Regions from separate parts of the Bacillus silvicola genome, predicted to be linked through region 1. Evidence: riboswitches for the same ligand, from Rfam matches in the RefSeq annotation. Region 1 holds a riboswitch; each other region holds the start of a gene.
The links. Region 1 has a riboswitch for S-adenosylmethionine ahead of ACP6L7_RS18145 (bifunctional homocysteine S-methyltransferase/methylenetetrahydrofolate reductase). Riboswitches for the same ligand answer to the same signal wherever they lie in the genome.

Region 1 (4,377 bases):
CTAAATTGGTCATATCAACAAATGTATGTGAAACACCGTAACGAGAGAGAACTTCAGTTATAATCCGGTAAGTACCTCCGTATACGTCTTCTGAAATGAGTACGTGATCGCCTTGTGAAAGCAGTAGAAAAGCAGTAGAAATCGCTGCAATGCCTGATGCAAAGGCGAACCCCTTTGTTCCGTCTTCTAATAAAGCAATGATATCTTCCAGAGCTTCACGAGTTGGATTTCCAGATCGGCTATAGTCGTATTTGCCAAAAGTATCTACATCAAACTGGTGAAATGTTGATGTGTTATAAATGGGAACGTTAACAGCTCCTGTTTGAGTATCATGTTTATACTGGTTGTGTAGTAAGAGTGTATCGATAGAATAACTCATATTCTTACACCTTCTTTTACAAGTTTAATGGCTTGCTTTAAGTCTTGAATTAAATCGTTACTATTTTCAATGCCGACGGAGAACCGAAGAAGGCGATTACATACACCGTTTGCCGTTCTGATTTCTTCAGGAATATCAGCATGCGTTTGCGTTGCTGGATAAGTCATTAAACTCTCTACACCACCAAGACTTTCAGCAAATGTGATTAAGGATAAAGATTGTAAGAATGGATTAATCCATGTTTCATCTTGAAGGCGAAACGAAATCATACCGCCTCTTCCTGGATAAAATACATCTGTCACACCGTCTTCATCATTTAAATAAGCAACAATGGCTTTCGCATTTTCTTCATGTTGTCTCATGCGAAGCGCTAAAGTTTTCATACCACGAATTAATAGCCATGAGTCAAATGGGCTTAAGACAGCACCGGAGGCATTATGATAATGAGCAATTTCTTCACAAAGTTCTTTTCCTTTTGCCACGACAAGTCCGCTTAGTACATCGTTATGCCCGCCTAAATACTTCGTTGCACTGTGAAGTACGATATCGGCACCTTCTGTTAATGGTTGCTGTATATAAGGAGTGTAGAATGTGTTATCTACAATAAGAAGTAGTCCGTGTCTTTTCGTTACACTTGCGACAGTGGCAATATCAGTAACTTGCATTAATGGATTAGTCGGCGTTTCTATGAAAATAGCCTTCGTTTCAGTTGTGATAGCTTTCTCAATTTGTTTAATAGATTGTGTATTTACGTATCTACATCGAACATTCCATTTTTTTTCATGCTCAGAAAATAATCGATAAGTGCCCCCGTATAAATCTTCAGACACAATAAGTTCGTCTCCGGAACGAAATAGTGAAAGGACGAGGAGAACAGCGGCCATTCCTGAGCTACAGGCATAACCTTGTTCGCCATATTCTAAGTCTGCGATTGCCTGTTCTAAAAGACCACGAGTTGGATTTCCAGTTCGTGAATAGTCAAAGCCGGTAGATTTACCAAGTCCTTCGTGACGATAAGCGGTTGAGAAATAAACGGGTGGATTAACAGTTCCTGTTGTGGTTTCGCTACGATTTCCGATTTGTGCTAGTTTTGTTTCGATAGTTGACATGTGAAAATTCCTCCTTTTTAAATTGAACGAGTAGTTGAATATAAAATAAAAAAAGCCTTCTAAGAAGAAGGCTTTCGGATTGAATAGAGTCTTCTTCTCATCTGTCAAATCTTTAACAGTTTGCTGGAATTAGCACCTTATTAACAAATTGTTAATGGTTGCTGAGGCGTCATAGGGCCAGTCCCTCTACCTCTCTAGATAAGAATGTTCGTATGAAATTTTTATTATGTTTTTAACTTTACAACAAAAGTTAATTGAATTGCAACTTTATTTTAAATAATTTTTATTTTCCCGCAAGTGTCATTGACTTTTATATTTGTGCATGCTAAATTTATAAAAAATTAACAAACATTATTAAAAGGGGAACGCATTTCCTTTTAGCTACATAAATAAAATAATAAAGACAACTCTTATTGAGAGCGGTGGAGGGAAAGGCCCTGTGAAACCCGGCAACCTTCAAACGAAATGTTTGAAACGGTGCTAATACCTGCAAAACGAATGTTTTGCATAATAAGAGGAGGAATAATTATGTCCCCCTCTTCAAAGTGAAGAGGGGGTTTTTATATTGATAGAAATGAGGGAGATTCGTGAAATTACTAGATTTATTATCAAAAGGAATTGTAATAGGTGATGGTGCAGTTGGAACATTATTACATTCGCATGGTTTACAAAGTAGTTTTGAAGAATTGAATTTGTCTGATCCGGACTTAATTATATCGATTCATAAACAATATGTAGCTGCTGGAGCGGATGTTATCCAAACGAATACGTATGGGGCAAATGAAGCGAAATTACGTATGTATGGCTTAGAGAATCAAGTTGTTCAAATTAATAAAGCAGCAGTGAAGATTGCGAAAGCATCTGTTACAGAAAGAAATGCAATTTTAGGAACAATTGGTGGTATGAAACATATCGGAGCTGTTACAACAACTGATATGGAAAGGGAGTTTATGTTACTTGAGCAGGCAGGTGCTTTATTAGAAGAACAGGTTGATGGATTGCTATTAGAGACTTTCTATGATGAATTTGAATTACTTCATGCTGTTAAGGTGTTACGAAAACAAACGAATATTCCAATTGTAGCCCAATTAGCGTTACATGAGGCAGGTACGACTCAAAATGGAAATGATGTAAATGAAATATTAAAACAGCTTTTAGATTACGGTGCGAATGTTGTTGGATTGAACTGCCAACTAGGACCACTTCATATGACGGAAGCTTTTAAAATGATATCGATTCCTCAAAATGGCTACTTGTCAGCATATCCAAATGCAGGTCTCCCGAATTATGTGGAGGGACGTTACGTATATGAGGGAAGTCCGGCTTATTTCGAAGCGATGACACCGAAATTTATTGAGCAAGGTATTCGGTTATTGGGTGGTTGTTGTGGTACTACTCCAGAACATATTGAAAGTATGAAGCGTGCTACTCTAAATGTTACGCCTGTAATAGAAAAGGACACGATTCAAAGACCAAAAGTAGTTCATACACACGAGAAACGTTCGAAATCTCACGTCACTCTAGCAGAGAAAGCAAAGAAACAAACGACAGTTGTAGTGGAACTAGACCCACCGAAAACATTAGACACGCAGCGTTTTTTTGAAGGGGCAAGAGCATTGAAAAGAGCTGGGGCAGACGCTATTACTCTAGCAGATAATTCACTAGCATCGCCTCGCGTTTCTAATATGGCAATGGGTGCATTATTAACGAAGCATGATATTCCAGTATTGACTCATTTAACGTGTAGAGACCATAACGTCATTGGGCTACAATCTCATTTATTAGGTTTATCGGCGTTAGGGATGGAGGAAGTGCTAGCTTTAACTGGTGATCCAGCGCGTGTTGGCGATTTCCCAGGTGCAACTTCTGTATATGATTTGTCCTCTATTGAGTTAATTAAAATGATTAAAGAAATGAACGACGGGCGTTCCATTTTAGGGAAATCAATTGGCCCAGCAACAAGATTTTCTGTCGGCGGTGCGTTTAATCCGCATGTAAGACATTTAAAAGCAGCGGTTAAGCGAATGGAACGGAAAATAGATGCCGGAGCGGAATATTTCTTAACTCAGCCAATTTACGATATAGCGTTAATTGAGGAAGTGTATGAAGCGACAAAGCATTTGGAACAACCTATCTTTATTGGAATTATGCCTTTAGTAAGTAAGCGGAATGCAGATTTTCTTCATTTTGAGGTGCCAGGTATTACTCTTCCTGAAGAAATACGAGAGAGAATGGATGGGCACGAAACGAAAGAGTCGGCTATTGAGGAAGGGATTCGTATTTCACAAGAGTTAATCGATACGGCAATGAAATACTTTAACGGTGTTTATCTTATTACACCATTTTTAAAATATGAAATTACAGAACATCTCGTGAAATATGTAAGAGAAAAGCAAGAAGTGAAAGAGGGTATTAATTGATGAAGTGTATAGAAGAAAGATTACAAAATAGCATTCTAATATTAGATGGTGCAATGGGGACGATGATACAGCAAGAGGACTTAACTGCGGAAGATTTCGGAGGAGAAGAGTACGAAGGGTGTAATGAATATTTAGTAGAAACAAGACCAGATGTTATTTTAAAGATTCATAAAGCTTATATTGAAGCTGGAGCTGACATCATTGAAACAAATACATTTGGTGCGACGAATATCGTATTAAGTGATTATGAGTTGTCTCATTTAGATGAAGAACTAAATGAAAAGGCAGCACTATTGGCGAAGCAAGCTGTTAAAGAAAGCGGGAAGGAAGTATATGTTGCAGGTGCGATGGGGCCGACAACGAAAGCGATTAGTGTTACAGGAGGAGTTACATTTGAGGAACTGATTGAAGCCTATACAAGGCAGGCGAGAGGGTTATTGAGGGGCGGAATTGATGTATTACTTGTGGA
Region 2 (4,377 bases), on a different contig from region 1:
TTGAAAGATAAAAGAAATATCTTTCCCGCGAATTTGATTCCATTCTGATTCCTGTAAATTAGTTAATTCCTTTGATTGGAAAGATACATTTCCATCATCAATATGAATTGATTCTTGATTTAACCCGATAATTGATTGTGCTGTAACACTTTTTCCTGAGCCACTTTCTCCTACAAGTGCAACTATTTCACCTTCGTTAATAGAAAAGGAAACATGCTTCACAATTGCTTGCCTACTATTCTCTTTTTCAACGGCCAACGTTACGTTTTCTAAAGATAAGATTTGCGCCATGTTTTTTCTCCTTTCGATTACGTTTTACGATTTTCGGATCAATCGCATCTTGTAAACCATCACCAATTGCATTAAATGCGAACATGATGAGTGCAATCATGATTGCCGGGAAGAATAGTTGCCACCATTCTCCGCTTAGTAACGTCCCAAGTGCATCGTTGGTCATCGTGCCCCAGCTTGCCGCTGGTGATTGTACTCCAAGTCCGATAAAGCTTAAAAATGATTCTGAGAAAATAGCTGCTGGAATGGTAAATGATAAATTTACGATAATAATCCCTGTTAAGTTTGGAATTAAATGCCCATATATAATTTTCATATGAGGTGTACCTAATCGCTCTGCTGCGATAACAAATTCTCTTTGTTTTAAAGACAAGACTTGCGCTCTAATGAGACGTGCCATGCCAATCCATCCCGTTAACGCAAGGGCAATTATAATTGTAAAAAGTCCTGGTTTCATAACGATTAATAGTAAAATAACAATTAATAAGTATGGGATACCGTATAACACTTCAATTCCTCTTATAATCCACTCATCAATTAACGTTCCAAGACGATTACGCCCTCTCACATATCCACTAAACCCTCCGATAAGTACACCGAGCCCTATATCAAGAGCTGCTGCTACCAATCCAACTGTTAGTGAAATTTTCCCACCAGCCCAAGTACGCGCCCAAATATCTCTCCCTAAATCGTCCGTTCCGAACCAATGCTCGCTACTAGGCGGTAAATTAGTTGCTTCTTTTACTTGTTCACTTGCAGTAAATGACGTTAAACTTTCGCCAATAAGCGAGAAAATAATAATTAGTAATAACGTCACAGCCCCTAAAACTGCTATAGGATTTGATATAAACTTGCGAAACACTTCCTTTTTTCGGCTAATTGTTTGCTGATCTTTATTTATCGTTAATTCTTTTTTCTCTTCATTCGTTAATAACTGGTCATTAATTTCATAAGCCCCCATTTAAATATTCCCCTCCTTACGTAATAGAACGAATACGTGGATCAACAATACGATGAATGATATCTGTAATAAAGATACACATAATTAATAGCGCACTATAGAAGATGGTTGTTCCCATAATTACCGGATAATCTCGGTTAAAAATACTATCTACAAAATATTTTCCTAGACCAGGAATTGAAAAGATTTTTTCAATCACGAAAGTTCCTGTTAAAAGTCCAGCCATTAATGGGCCAACAAATGTAAGTACCGGAACAATTGCATTTCTAAGAGCATGTCTTATAATGATTTTCTTAATTGGTATACCTTTCGCTCTCGCTAGCTTAATATAATCACTCTGCAACACTTCAATCATATTAGAGCGAACAAATCTTGTAATAACCGCGATTGGCCCGAGCGCTAATGCGAAGGAAGGTAATACAGTATGCTCGAAGGTTCCCCAGGACGCCACTGGTAGTAATTCAAATTGGATGGCGAATACTTGTATAAATAGTGGCGCTAAAATAAAACTAGGAATAGAAATACCGAGAATCGCAAGCAAGCTCACACTATAATCAATCACTTTCCCATGATATAGCGCGGCAAATGTGCCTGCGGCAATCCCGACTAACAATGAAATAACAAGTGCTTGTAGACCAATAATTGCTGATGGACCAAATCCTGTCGTTATAATCTCTGATACGCCTTGCCCCGTCGATTGAACGGATTCACCAAAGTCAAAATGAACTACACCGTCTAAATAAGCAACATATTGATTCCATAACGGTTCATCAAGATGATACTTCGCCCTCATATTTTGTATCACTTCTTCAGGAAAGATTTTCGCATCTGATGAAAATGGATCTCCCGGAATAATATGCATAATTAAAAATGTCACTGTCGTAATAACCCATAATGTGAAAACCATAACTGATAGTTTTTTAACAACATACACTCTGATAACCCCCTAAACTCATAAATTTACTTTGTTTTATTGACGTATCTTTCCCATTACTCCCTTTTCTCTTCTTAAAATACAAAAAGCCTTGATCTTAAAAAATAAGATCAAGGCTTAATAAACAAAGGCCCATCACTTATCTTTCAAGACTTGCTTGCTGGAATTAGCACGGTGTTCATCTTACAGAACCCGCTGCTGAGGTGTCATAGGGCCAGTCCCTCTACCTCTCTGGATAAGTAAATTGCTATATTATTATTTGGTTCAAATTGTATATTTCGAATTATAATTCTGAAAAAAAGAAAAGTCAATCAAATTGGATATATTTAGAAAAATCAGTTTTTAATGGCGTTATTTCTTAAAATCACTATTTTAACTTATAATAAAATTAATTACTTTAAAGGAGTTATACGATGGATCCCTTACTTCTAGCCAGCATAGGATTGCCATTAACAATCGTCATACTCGTCATCATCGGCTTCTACAAACTCTTCATTAAGAAAAAACGTATCACTTCTTTTTATACTCCATTCGATAATATTACTGGACAAACAATTTCAGAATTTCACGAAGAACAGAAAGTATTAGTATCCGAGGATGAAGATGGAGATGGTAAGAAGAAAAAATAACCTTGCGCATGCGCAAGGTTATTTTTGGGCCTCTGTTTGAAAACGTTTATAGTATGTCGATGCTGTTGCAAAATTAATTTCTATATCACGAATCAACGAGGAGTCTTCTTCTTCTGCTAACTTCTGCAATTTTTTCATTGATTGTTCTGATTCATTTAAGAAACCAACATATAATTCATGTTCCTGTTCTTTCGACTTCGGAACACGAATTTCTTTACGCATATGATCAATATCTTCTAACATGCCCGTTGTTACCTGTTTCACGTCTTCCTTATATTTAGCATTAGTTATTTCCTTACCGCCCTTTTCTTTTGCCACTTCAAATAACTGTAACGCTTTATTAATTTCTTTGTTCATTTTTGCATCATACTTTTCATGTACCTCTTGATACACTTTCATATCTTCTGTCTGTTCAGTAGATTGCTCCACCTTTTCTTTCGGTTCTTTCGCTTCTTTATTCCCATTACATCCTGCTAGAAGGAGCATACCTCCCATTACAGCAATACCCAAAACCTTCTTCATCTTTAATTCTCCTTTTATCTACAGCTACTTCTAATTATAGTTTCTTTTATCTCCACTTGTTTTATTATACCGAGAACATCCTAAATTTTGTACTTAAGATGATTCCTTAATATATATACCCACATTTTTGTCACAGTATCGTCACTTTATGCAAGTAACTTTTGCATGGGTTATTTCAAAGAAATGAAAAAAAGAGCTGATTCAAAGAAATGTTTGAATCAGCTCTTTTTTGTTAAGCCTCTAAATTTTGTTTTTGTTGCAGTTCAAACTGCTTTTCACTTCTTTTTGCCATGAATAAATAACATAACACAGCACCAATTTCACAAAGAGCTATAACAACACCCATAGGAAGTGCGGTATTGCTTCCACCAATACCTACTAGCGGCGCTACAAGTGCTCCTGAGATGAACTGTAATAATCCTAGTAAAGCTGATGCTGTTCCTGCAGCCTGTTTTTGATTTCTCATCGCTAATGAGAAGCCAGTTGTTGATACAACCCCAACACTTGATACAACAAGGAATAGCGAGCATAAAACACCGATTAACCCTATTCCTAATACAATTGTAAGTAGTAACGATAGGCCGCCAACAGCCGCAATAATAATACCGGAAACAAATAAAGTCTTCTCATTAACTTTCCCCGCTAATCGGCCAGTAACTTGGCTAGCAATAATAATACCGATACCGTTAATTGCAAAGAACAAACTAAACTGTTGTGGTGATGCCCCGTATATATTTTGCAACACGAACGGTGAACCAGAAATATAAGCAAACATTGCAGCTGTTACTAATCCTTGCGACAATGCATACCCCATAAATAAACGATCTTTCAGAAGCTTTCCGTATGTTGCAAGCGTTCCTGATAATCCACCCGTCTCTCTTTCTTCAGGGGGCAATGTTTCACGTAATACGAAAGTAGCTGATATTAGCATGAATACACTAATTGCTCCAAGAACGATAAAAACGCCGCGCCATGATGTGAACTGTAATAATTGTCCCCCGATAATCGGTGCCAAAATAGGCGCTGCTCCGTTTACTAAC
Region 3 (4,377 bases), on a different contig from region 1:
ATAGTTAGGGTTCTTCTTCAATTGAAAGCTTTGTTCGTGTTTCCAGTTATCTAATGTGAAAGCACCATTGTAAATTAAATGATTTGTTTCTAAACCGTATTTGTCACCTTGAGATTTTAAATAGTCTTCATTAATTGGTAAGAATGTTGAAAATGTCGTTAAGCTTAAGAAGTAGGGAACAGGGCGATCTAGTTGTACTTCTAAAGTTTTGTCATCAAGAGCTTTGATGCCTAATTGATCAACTGGTAATTGTTTTTGGTTTATTTGTTTTGCATTCTGTACATCGAAGAATAAGAATGCATATTCAGCTGCTGTATCAGGGTTTACGGCACGTTGCCAAGCGAAGACAAAGTCCTTTGCTGTAACAGGAGTACCATTTGACCATTTTGAATCGCGCAGGTGGAATGTATATTTTGTTTTATCGGGACTAACGTCAACCGACTCAGCAACACCAGGAATCGGTTTATTATCTTCTCCCATTGCATATAAACCTTCAAAAACATTTCGCATTACGTTCATGGATTCCGTATCCGTTGCTTTTGCAACATCCATTGTTGGAATTTCTGAAGCGAATGATAAGTTAATTGCCTGTTTATCAGGTGCTTTATCGTTCGCTTTCGCTCCGCTTGCATTATCTTTATTTCCCCCACAAGCAGTTAGTAGTAGACTTGCCCCTAAAACAGATGCAACAACAGGTACAACTTTTTTCTTCATTGTTCTTTCCTCCCTAAATGTGTTGTTCGTAACGTCATAATGTCCATGTCTTGAAGTAGCTATAGAAGGAGATAAAACCTATTATAGATATTTGTTTATAGGTAATCAGGTGTTCTATATGTATATACATGCTGAACTGTAATCTATCGTTATATGTTTCAACGTAGTAGACATTATGTTTTGATGGTGAAATATTTCGTCTCTTTGATTATTTAGAATATTAACACTGAAAAGAACTATATGTCAATAATAAAAATAGAGTGTTAATTTCTTGAAATAATATATTAAAAAAGTAGATTCACTCATATTAAGGAATCTACTTTTAATATATTTTGCCAAAAAAACAATGGGAGTTGGTGGAAACACGATGATTAAAGTCGCATTTTATTTTTCAATTTTTGCCCATTTGAAGTTTAATTGACCTGCAAAGTCTACTTGTACAATTCCTTTTACATAAGAACGCTCTAGATAAGATTCTCCTTTTTGGTAAAGAGGAGCGATAACAGAGTCCTTAAATAAGATTTTTTCTGATGCTAGTAACGCTTCCCAGCGAGCTTTTTCATCACCAGCCAAGGTAGTTTTAACTTTTTCAATTGTGTCATCAAACTCTTTATTAGAGTAATGATCTAAGTTGTAAGGGTTATTCGTCGTAAATAGTTCAAGGAATGTAATTGGATCAGCAAAGTCAGGGCTCCAACCGTCAATTCCAATCTCGTAGTCACCTTTTAATAAGAGTGAAACTTGTTGTTTACGTGGTTGCGGTTTTATATTTACTGTTAAGCCATCTAAATTCTTTTCTAGTTGCCCTTTTAGGAACTCACCAGTTTTCTTCTCAAGGTCACCATCACTTGTTAATAATTCTAATGTTATCTTTTCAGAACCAAGTTCTTTTTTTGCTTTCTTCCATAATTCTTGTGCAGATGTTGTATCAACTTTTGTTAAATCGCCGTTTGCAGTACGGAAGTCTTTTCCATCAGGCCCTTTTGCAAAGTTTTTCGGCACGAGACTAAAGGTTGGTGTAGAGCCATCATTTAATAACGTATTTACAAAGGATTTTCGATCAATTGTTTGATCGATTGCTTGGCGTGCAGAAACGTTTTGAAGTACTTTGTTTTGTTGATTCATACGTAAAAACTGTACCCCTACATTCGGACGTTCTTTGAAGTTAGTATCCTTTTTATATTTATCAACGAAATCAGATGTTAGTTTTATACGGTCTAATTGTTTGGATTCGAATAAATTTACTTCTGTTGATTTCTCTTTCACAACGTTGAAATTGATTTCTTCGAGTTTGACATTATCTTTATCCCAATAGGTAGGGTTTTTCTTAAATTTAAAGCTTTGTTCATGCTTCCAATCGCTTAGTGTAAAAGCTCCGTTGTACAAGATTTTGTTATCTTCTAAAGCGTACTTATCACCTTGTGATTTAAAGAATTCCTCGTTAATTGGTAGAAATGTTGGGAACGCTGTTAAGCTAATAAAGTACGGAACAGGGCGTTCTAATTCTACCTCAAACGTATGGTCATCAATTGCTTTTACACCAAGTTGATCGGCTGGAAGTTCTTTGTTGTTAATTTTTGTTGCATTTTTAATATCAAAGAATAGAAATGCATATTCAGAGGCTGTTGCTGGATCGACAGCTCTTTGCCAAGCGAAGACAAAATCTTTCGCTGTAACAGGAGTGCCGTTTGACCATTTTGAATCTCGTAAATGGAATGTGTATTTCGTTTTATCGCCATTTACTTCATGAGATTTTGCAACGCCAGGGACAGGTTTGTTACCTTCACCAAGATTATACAAACCTTCAAATACGTTTCTCATTACTTGACCAGAATCAGTATCTGTAGCACGAGCTGTATCCATTGTTCGTATTTCAGTAGGTGAAGATAAGTTTAAAACCTGTTTACTAGGTGCCTCGTCTTTTGCATTTGCTCCGCTTGCTTCGTTTTTATAACTGCCGCAACCAGTTAATAAAATACTTACTCCTACAACTGATGCAATACCGGGTACAAACTTCTTTTTCATTTGATTTTCCTCCTAAATGGTTAATAAGATTGGATGATGATGAGGGAATGAAAAACAAAAAATCCCTCTTTTCATATTGAGAAAGAGGGATTTTTACGTACAAGTTATGCACCCGTATATAAACGAAGTCCCTCATTCTATCTTTCAAGCACAAAGCTTGCAGGAAGTGGCACAGTATTCAAAATGAACCTGTTGCCGAGGTTTCAAAGGGCCAGTCCCTCCACCTCTCTTGATACAATGAGTAAACGAATAAATTTTATTAATTTTTGTGTTTCTTTGATAATTCAAAATCTTACACCTTAGATAATGAAGTGTCAATCAAATGGAATATAGTTTAAATTTTCAGTTTTATTAAAAATAAAAAAACCACTGCATATGGCAGTGGTTTCCCTATTAGAAGTTAAAGTTATCCGGATCTGGACCAACGCGATGATCTTCATTTAGAGCTTGAATTGCTTTCATGTCATCAGCACTTAATTCAAAATCGAATATATTTGCATTTTCAATAATGCGATGTTCTTTAATAGATTTAGGGATTGTTACAACTTCGTTTTGTAGATCCCAGCGTAAAATAACTTGTGCAGTCGATTTATTATATTTTGTCGCAATGTCTTGTAATGTTGGGTTATCCAGTAGCTGTCCTTGCATTAATGGTGACCAAGCTTCAAGCTGGATATTATGTTCTTTACAGAAAGTGTGTAACTCTTCTTGTGCTAAACGTGGGTGGTATTCCACTTGATTGACCATTGGCTTAATTTCAGCAATTTCAAATACGTCTTGTAAGTGATGAATGTGGAAATTGCTCACACCAATAGCGCGAACACGGCCATCTTTATAAAGCTTTTCTAATGCTTTCCATGATTCAGTATATTTCCCTTTTACAGGCCAATGTACTAAATATAAATCTAAATAATCTAGACCTAATTTCTCTAATGTAGTTTCAAATGCTTGAAGTGTTGTTTCATATCCTTGATCGCTATTCCATACTTTTGATGTGATAAATAATTCTTCACGTGCAACACCTGATTCACGGATCGCTTGTCCAACGCCTTCTTCGTTTTGATAAATTGCTGCAGTATCGATACTACGGTAGCCATTTTTAATTGCTGCTTTTACAGATTCAATTACTTCTGAACCATCTTCTACTTTAAAAACACCTAAACCGAACCAAGGCATTTTTACGCCGTTATGTAATGTTGTATAGTCTTTTAAACTTGTTAAATTCATATTATTTCCCCCTAGCTTTTTTGTTTGTTGCTTCTACTGCTTTTTGAATTGCCTCTGAAAAATTATATTCATATAAAGCTTTGAGACCCTCAGCTGTGGAACCACCTGGTGTTGTTACTTGTTCGCGGAGGTTAGCTGGATCTTGCGTTTGTTCAAGCATAGAAGTAGAGCCGGAAATCATTTGAATGACAAGGTGTTTTGCGGTTGCTTCATCGACTCCATAACTTTTTGTTGCTTCAATTAAGCTTTCGGCAAAGTAATAAAGGAAAGCAGGTGCACTTCCAGTAACTGCGGTAAGCTGATGAACTTCCTCTTCAGTGCAAAGTTGCGAAGTACCAATGCCTCTTAAAAGCAGTTGCAGGGTTTCTTGATGCATCTCGTTTACTGATCGTCCCATTGTATATAAGGAGA
Region 4 (4,377 bases), 1.1 Mb from region 1:
CGTTCGTTACGGTTATAGTCAACATGAGCATATACGAAATCATGAAACATTACTAGCATCGAAGTTGGTTGAAACGACGAACGGATCTTGGGGAGAAGAAAGACTTTATTTAGAAGAGACACGACAAGATCTTCGTGAAAAGATTTTATCATATAAAGCGACTTCTGCTGATAAGAAGCGTATACAAGAGATAGAAAGTGATCTTCGAAAGCAAAAAGCGAAAATTAAAGAAGTAGAAAAAGAATATATTGAAAATGCGAAAGTAATCGGTGCGACTTTATCAAAATGTGCAATTGATGCGCTTATTTATGATCGCACATTTGATTTAGTTGTCGTAGATGAAGTAAGTATGGCCTATGTCCCGCAAATTGCATTAGCAGCTTCACTTGGAAAACGTATCGTCGTTTGCGGTGACTTTTTACAGTTACCTCCGATCGCAATGGCGAACCATGAACTCGTTCGAAAATGGCTCGGCGAAGATATGTTTTATCATGCCGGGATTGTTGATACTGTAAATAAATCAGAAGCACATCCCAACCTTTTTATGTTGCAGGAACAAAGACGTATGCATGCAGACATATCGAAGTTTACGAACTCATTTATTTATAAAAATAGAGTGTACGATCATCCATCTGTTTCAGAGCGTAAAGAACTTGCGCAACTACAACCGTTCGCAAATGAAGCGAGTGTTTTATTTGATACGAGCTTAATGGGAGCATTTTCGTTAAAAGATGCTGCTTCTGGTTCGCGTTTTAATATTATGTCTGGTTTAGTGGCAATGCAAATGATGCTAATTGGACTGTTAGACGGTGTTCAATCAATTGGTGTAGTTACACCGTACCGAGCACAGTCCCGCTTTTTATCAACATGTATTAGAGAAATGTTACAGAGAACGAAATATCAAAACATACCAGTATTAGCGGCAACAGTTCATAAGTTTCAAGGTTCTGAAAGAGATATGATGATCTTTGATACGGTTGATAGTTATCCGCAGGAACGTCCTGGTGTGTTATTCTTTGATCATAAAAACCATCGCCTCGTCAATGTAGCAGTAACGAGAGCGAGAGGGAAATTCATTCAATTATCGGATTGCCATTATATGCGTAAAAACCTTTCGAGAAAACAAGCGTTATCACAATTAACTGCACATATAGAACGTCACGGTGATGTGTATGATCGAACGACATCAAGACAATTGTGGGAGCGAAAAATTTCGAAACGTTTACGCTGGTTTATGGAAATGAATCTTGAAGAGCCGAAAGGGTTATTAAAAGATATTCTAGCGGCAAAACGAAAAATTATCATTTCACTTCCAAGTACAAGACAAGTGGATAAACGAGTATGGCAAGCGTTAATGCGTACAAATGCGCAAATAACAGTGTATAGTGACGGACCAGTTCCATTAAAAAATGTAAAGTTACAAAGGCAAAACAAAGCGTTCCCGTTTATAGTAATTGATGATGAAATCTTTTGGGCAGGGGCACCTCTCACATCTCAAATGATGTTTGAAGGTAGTACGGAATTTCCGTACATATGTGCAAGACTGCAAGCACCGGAGACAATTGGTGTATTAAAAGGATTTTTAGATATTCGGTAAATTCGGATAGGAATTCCTTGACTTTTATTCGGAATGAATTTAGAATGAAAATAATTTAATATAATTTTATGAAAATTCTTATCACGAGAGGTTGAGGGACTGGCCCTATGACACCTCGGCAGCGGATTCTTTATGAATACTGTGCCAATTCCAGCAAGGTAACTTGAAAGATAAGAAAGAAGCTCATTTTGAATGTATATTTCAAAGCCTCTTTCTATCTTTTAGAAAGAGGCTTTTTTACGTGAAAATAAAAGGAGGAAGAAAAATGGGAGCGACAGGAGTAACGTCACAAAGAAAAACGATTGAAGAGAGTATAGAAAGAAATAAGGAAAAGTACATAGAAACAAGTCATGATATTCATGCGAATCCGGAGATTGGTAACCAAGAGTTTTACGCATCAAGAATGTTAAGTTTATTACTAGGTAGTGCAGGATTCCAACTGCAGCACAATATAGCGGGACATGAAACAGGTTTTATCGCACGAAAAAGTTCAGGAAAACAAGGGCCAGTTATCGCATTTTTAGCTGAGTATGATGCTTTACCGGGGCTCGGTCATGCGTGTGGTCACAATTTAATTGGCACAATTAGTGTTGCAGCAGCAATTGCTTTATCAGAAACACTTGAAGAAATCGGCGGAGAAGTTGTCGTGTTTGGAACACCAGCAGAGGAAGGCGGACCAAATGGTAGCGCAAAATCGAGTTATGTAAAAGCTGGTTTATTTAATAATATTGATGCAGCACTTATGATCCATCCAAGCGGAAAAACAGCAACAACAAGTCCCTCACTAGCAGTCGATCCACTTGATTTTCATTTTTACGGTAAAACAGCTCATGCAGCAGCCTCACCAGAAGAAGGGATTAACGCATTAGATGCGATTATCCAGCTGTATAACAGTATTAACGCACTTCGCCAACAATTGCCGTCAGATGTGAGAATTCATGGTGTTATTACAGAGGGCGGAAAAGCACCTAACATTATTCCTGACTACGCCGCAGCAAGGTTCTTCATTCGTGCAGCAACGCGAAAAAGATGTGCGGAAGTAACAGAAAAAGTAAAAAATATCGCACAAGGAGCAGCGTTAGCAACAGGTACGAAAGTGAAAATTCATCAATTCCAAAATGAAATCGATGAATTACTCGTAACAAAAACATTTAATGACGTCGTAGCCGAAGAACTAGAACTACAAGGTGAAGACGTAAATCGTAAAGAAAGAATTGGAATCGGCTCAACAGACGCAGGAAACGTAAGCCAAGTCGTACCGACAATACATCCATACATTAAAATCGGACCAGATGATTTAATTGCACATACGAATGAATTTAGAGAAGCAGCACGTTCAGAACTCGGAGATAAAGCGCTAATTACATCCGCAAAAGCACTTGCAAATACGGCGTATCGATTAATTACGGAAGAAGGGCTGTTAGAGAAGGTGAAGGAAGAGTTTAAGGAAGCGCAGAGGAATCAGGGATAAGGGGAATTTATTCAACGAGGAATCTAATTAATAAGCAGAAATGTAAAAAAGAACATTGGAAAATCAATGTTCTTTTTTGTTTACTAATCATTGATTTTGTTGGTTTCTCTCATAAAGGAAAAACTTTTACTGTTATCGGGGGATAATACGTATCCCTTTATTAGAACGACAATTTCTCCTCAAACTCACTCTTTAAAACAATTAAAGGAGACGATAATCCGAATTGCATTAAAGAGTCTAAAAATGCAGCGAGAGAATCCATCGAATCGCTCATGACCTTCATCATATAATTAAATTCCCCGCTAATTCGATATAAATCTGTTACTTCAGGAGCGGCATTACAATATTGGATAAAATCAGAGCATTGGCTCGTTTTAAACATGATGAATGCTTGAATGTTTTTATTAATTTTGGAAGGCTCAAATTTTGTTCGATAAGCTGCTATAACTCCTTGATCTTCAAGTTTATTAATACGCTCTTTTACAGCAGGCTGCGTCATGGATATAATTCGTCCTATTTCTGAAACAGAAATTCTCGCATTTTCATACAACAAGTTCATAATTTTATGGTCAACTTCATCTAATTTTACTGCATTTTGCATTGTGTAGCCTCCTCTTTTTGTTTTCTAAAGTAAATCACAAATTATAACTATAATATCATAAGTTAACGAACTTAATTACCTATAAATCTATATTTAAAATTATTGGTTTTTAAATGAAAATGTAAGTATAGGATTTATCCTGCTATTTGCCGGGCAGTAAAACTCCCACCTCAAAATTCAGCTGGAGCAAAGAGGTTAGGTGGGAGAGCGACTGCCCGTAAAAGCCCGATTGGTGAGGGCTGATTAAAGTTTCACTTTATCAAACGGAAATTTAGGAAGGATGGGAAAAATGAAGAATCTTGATGGGAAAGTAGCGTTAGTAAACGGGGCGAGTCGCGGTATTGGTCGTGCGATTGCGATGAGATTGGCAAACGACGGTGCATTAGTTGCGATTCACTACGGCCGAAATAAGGAAGCTGCAGATGAAACGATTAGTGAGATTGAATCTAATGGAGGAAAGGCGCTCTTAATTGAAGCAGATTTCAATTCAATTGATGGTGTCAAAAATCTAGTAGAACAATTAAAGAATGAATTACAAATAAGAGTTGGTACATCAGAGATTGATATTTTAGTAAACAATGCAGGGATAGGTACACAAGGAACGATTGAAAATACGACAGAAGAAGTTTTTGATGAAATTATGTCTGTAAATATTAAAGCACCGTTCTTCTTAATTCAGCAAACATTACCGTTACTACGAGCAGAGGG

Region 2: it holds a riboswitch for S-adenosylmethionine, as region 1 does, so the genes downstream of both, ACP6L7_RS27390 (ABC transporter permease) here and ACP6L7_RS18145 (bifunctional homocysteine S-methyltransferase/methylenetetrahydrofolate reductase) in region 1, are expected to answer to the same signal.
Region 3: it holds a riboswitch for S-adenosylmethionine, as region 1 does, so the genes downstream of both, ACP6L7_RS27345 (peptide ABC transporter substrate-binding protein) here and ACP6L7_RS18145 (bifunctional homocysteine S-methyltransferase/methylenetetrahydrofolate reductase) in region 1, are expected to answer to the same signal.
Region 4: it holds a riboswitch for S-adenosylmethionine, as region 1 does, so the genes downstream of both, ACP6L7_RS12420 (M20 family metallopeptidase) here and ACP6L7_RS18145 (bifunctional homocysteine S-methyltransferase/methylenetetrahydrofolate reductase) in region 1, are expected to answer to the same signal.

The regions. Positions count from the first base shown of each region.
Region 1 is NZ_JBNGVC010000012.1:1,191,176-1,195,552, reverse strand. Features, by position in the region: gene metC (cystathionine beta-lyase) at 1-379, opposite strand, end outside; gene metI (cystathionine gamma-synthase/O-acetylhomoserine thiolyase) at 376-1,488, opposite strand; SAM riboswitch class I at 1,583-1,693, opposite strand; SAM riboswitch class I at 1,896-2,005, shown strand; gene ACP6L7_RS18145 (bifunctional homocysteine S-methyltransferase/methylenetetrahydrofolate reductase) at 2,076-3,908, shown strand; gene metH (methionine synthase) at 3,908-4,377, shown strand, end outside.
Region 2 is NZ_JBNGVC010000013.1:1,027,989-1,032,365, forward strand. Features, by position in the region: gene ACP6L7_RS27380 (ABC transporter ATP-binding protein) at 1-291, opposite strand, end outside; gene ACP6L7_RS27385 (ABC transporter permease) at 248-1,252, opposite strand; gene ACP6L7_RS27390 (ABC transporter permease) at 1,269-2,186, opposite strand; SAM riboswitch class I at 2,323-2,428, opposite strand; gene ACP6L7_RS27395 (DUF3951 domain-containing protein) at 2,600-2,815, shown strand; gene ACP6L7_RS27400 (hypothetical protein) at 2,834-3,337, opposite strand; gene ACP6L7_RS27405 (multidrug effflux MFS transporter) at 3,570-4,377, opposite strand, start outside.
Region 3 is NZ_JBNGVC010000013.1:1,017,048-1,021,424, reverse strand. Features, by position in the region: gene ACP6L7_RS27350 (peptide ABC transporter substrate-binding protein) at 1-714, opposite strand, end outside; gene ACP6L7_RS27345 (peptide ABC transporter substrate-binding protein) at 1,099-2,739, opposite strand; SAM riboswitch class I at 2,874-2,978, opposite strand; gene ACP6L7_RS27340 (aldo/keto reductase) at 3,133-3,966, opposite strand; gene proC (pyrroline-5-carboxylate reductase) at 3,968-4,377, opposite strand, start outside.
Region 4 is NZ_JBNGVC010000012.1:104,833-109,209, reverse strand. Features, by position in the region: gene ACP6L7_RS12425 (AAA domain-containing protein) at 1-1,597, shown strand, start outside; SAM riboswitch class I at 1,673-1,774, shown strand; gene ACP6L7_RS12420 (M20 family metallopeptidase) at 1,863-3,068, shown strand; gene ACP6L7_RS12415 (Lrp/AsnC family transcriptional regulator) at 3,229-3,669, opposite strand; gene ACP6L7_RS12410 (SDR family oxidoreductase) at 3,959-4,377, shown strand, end outside.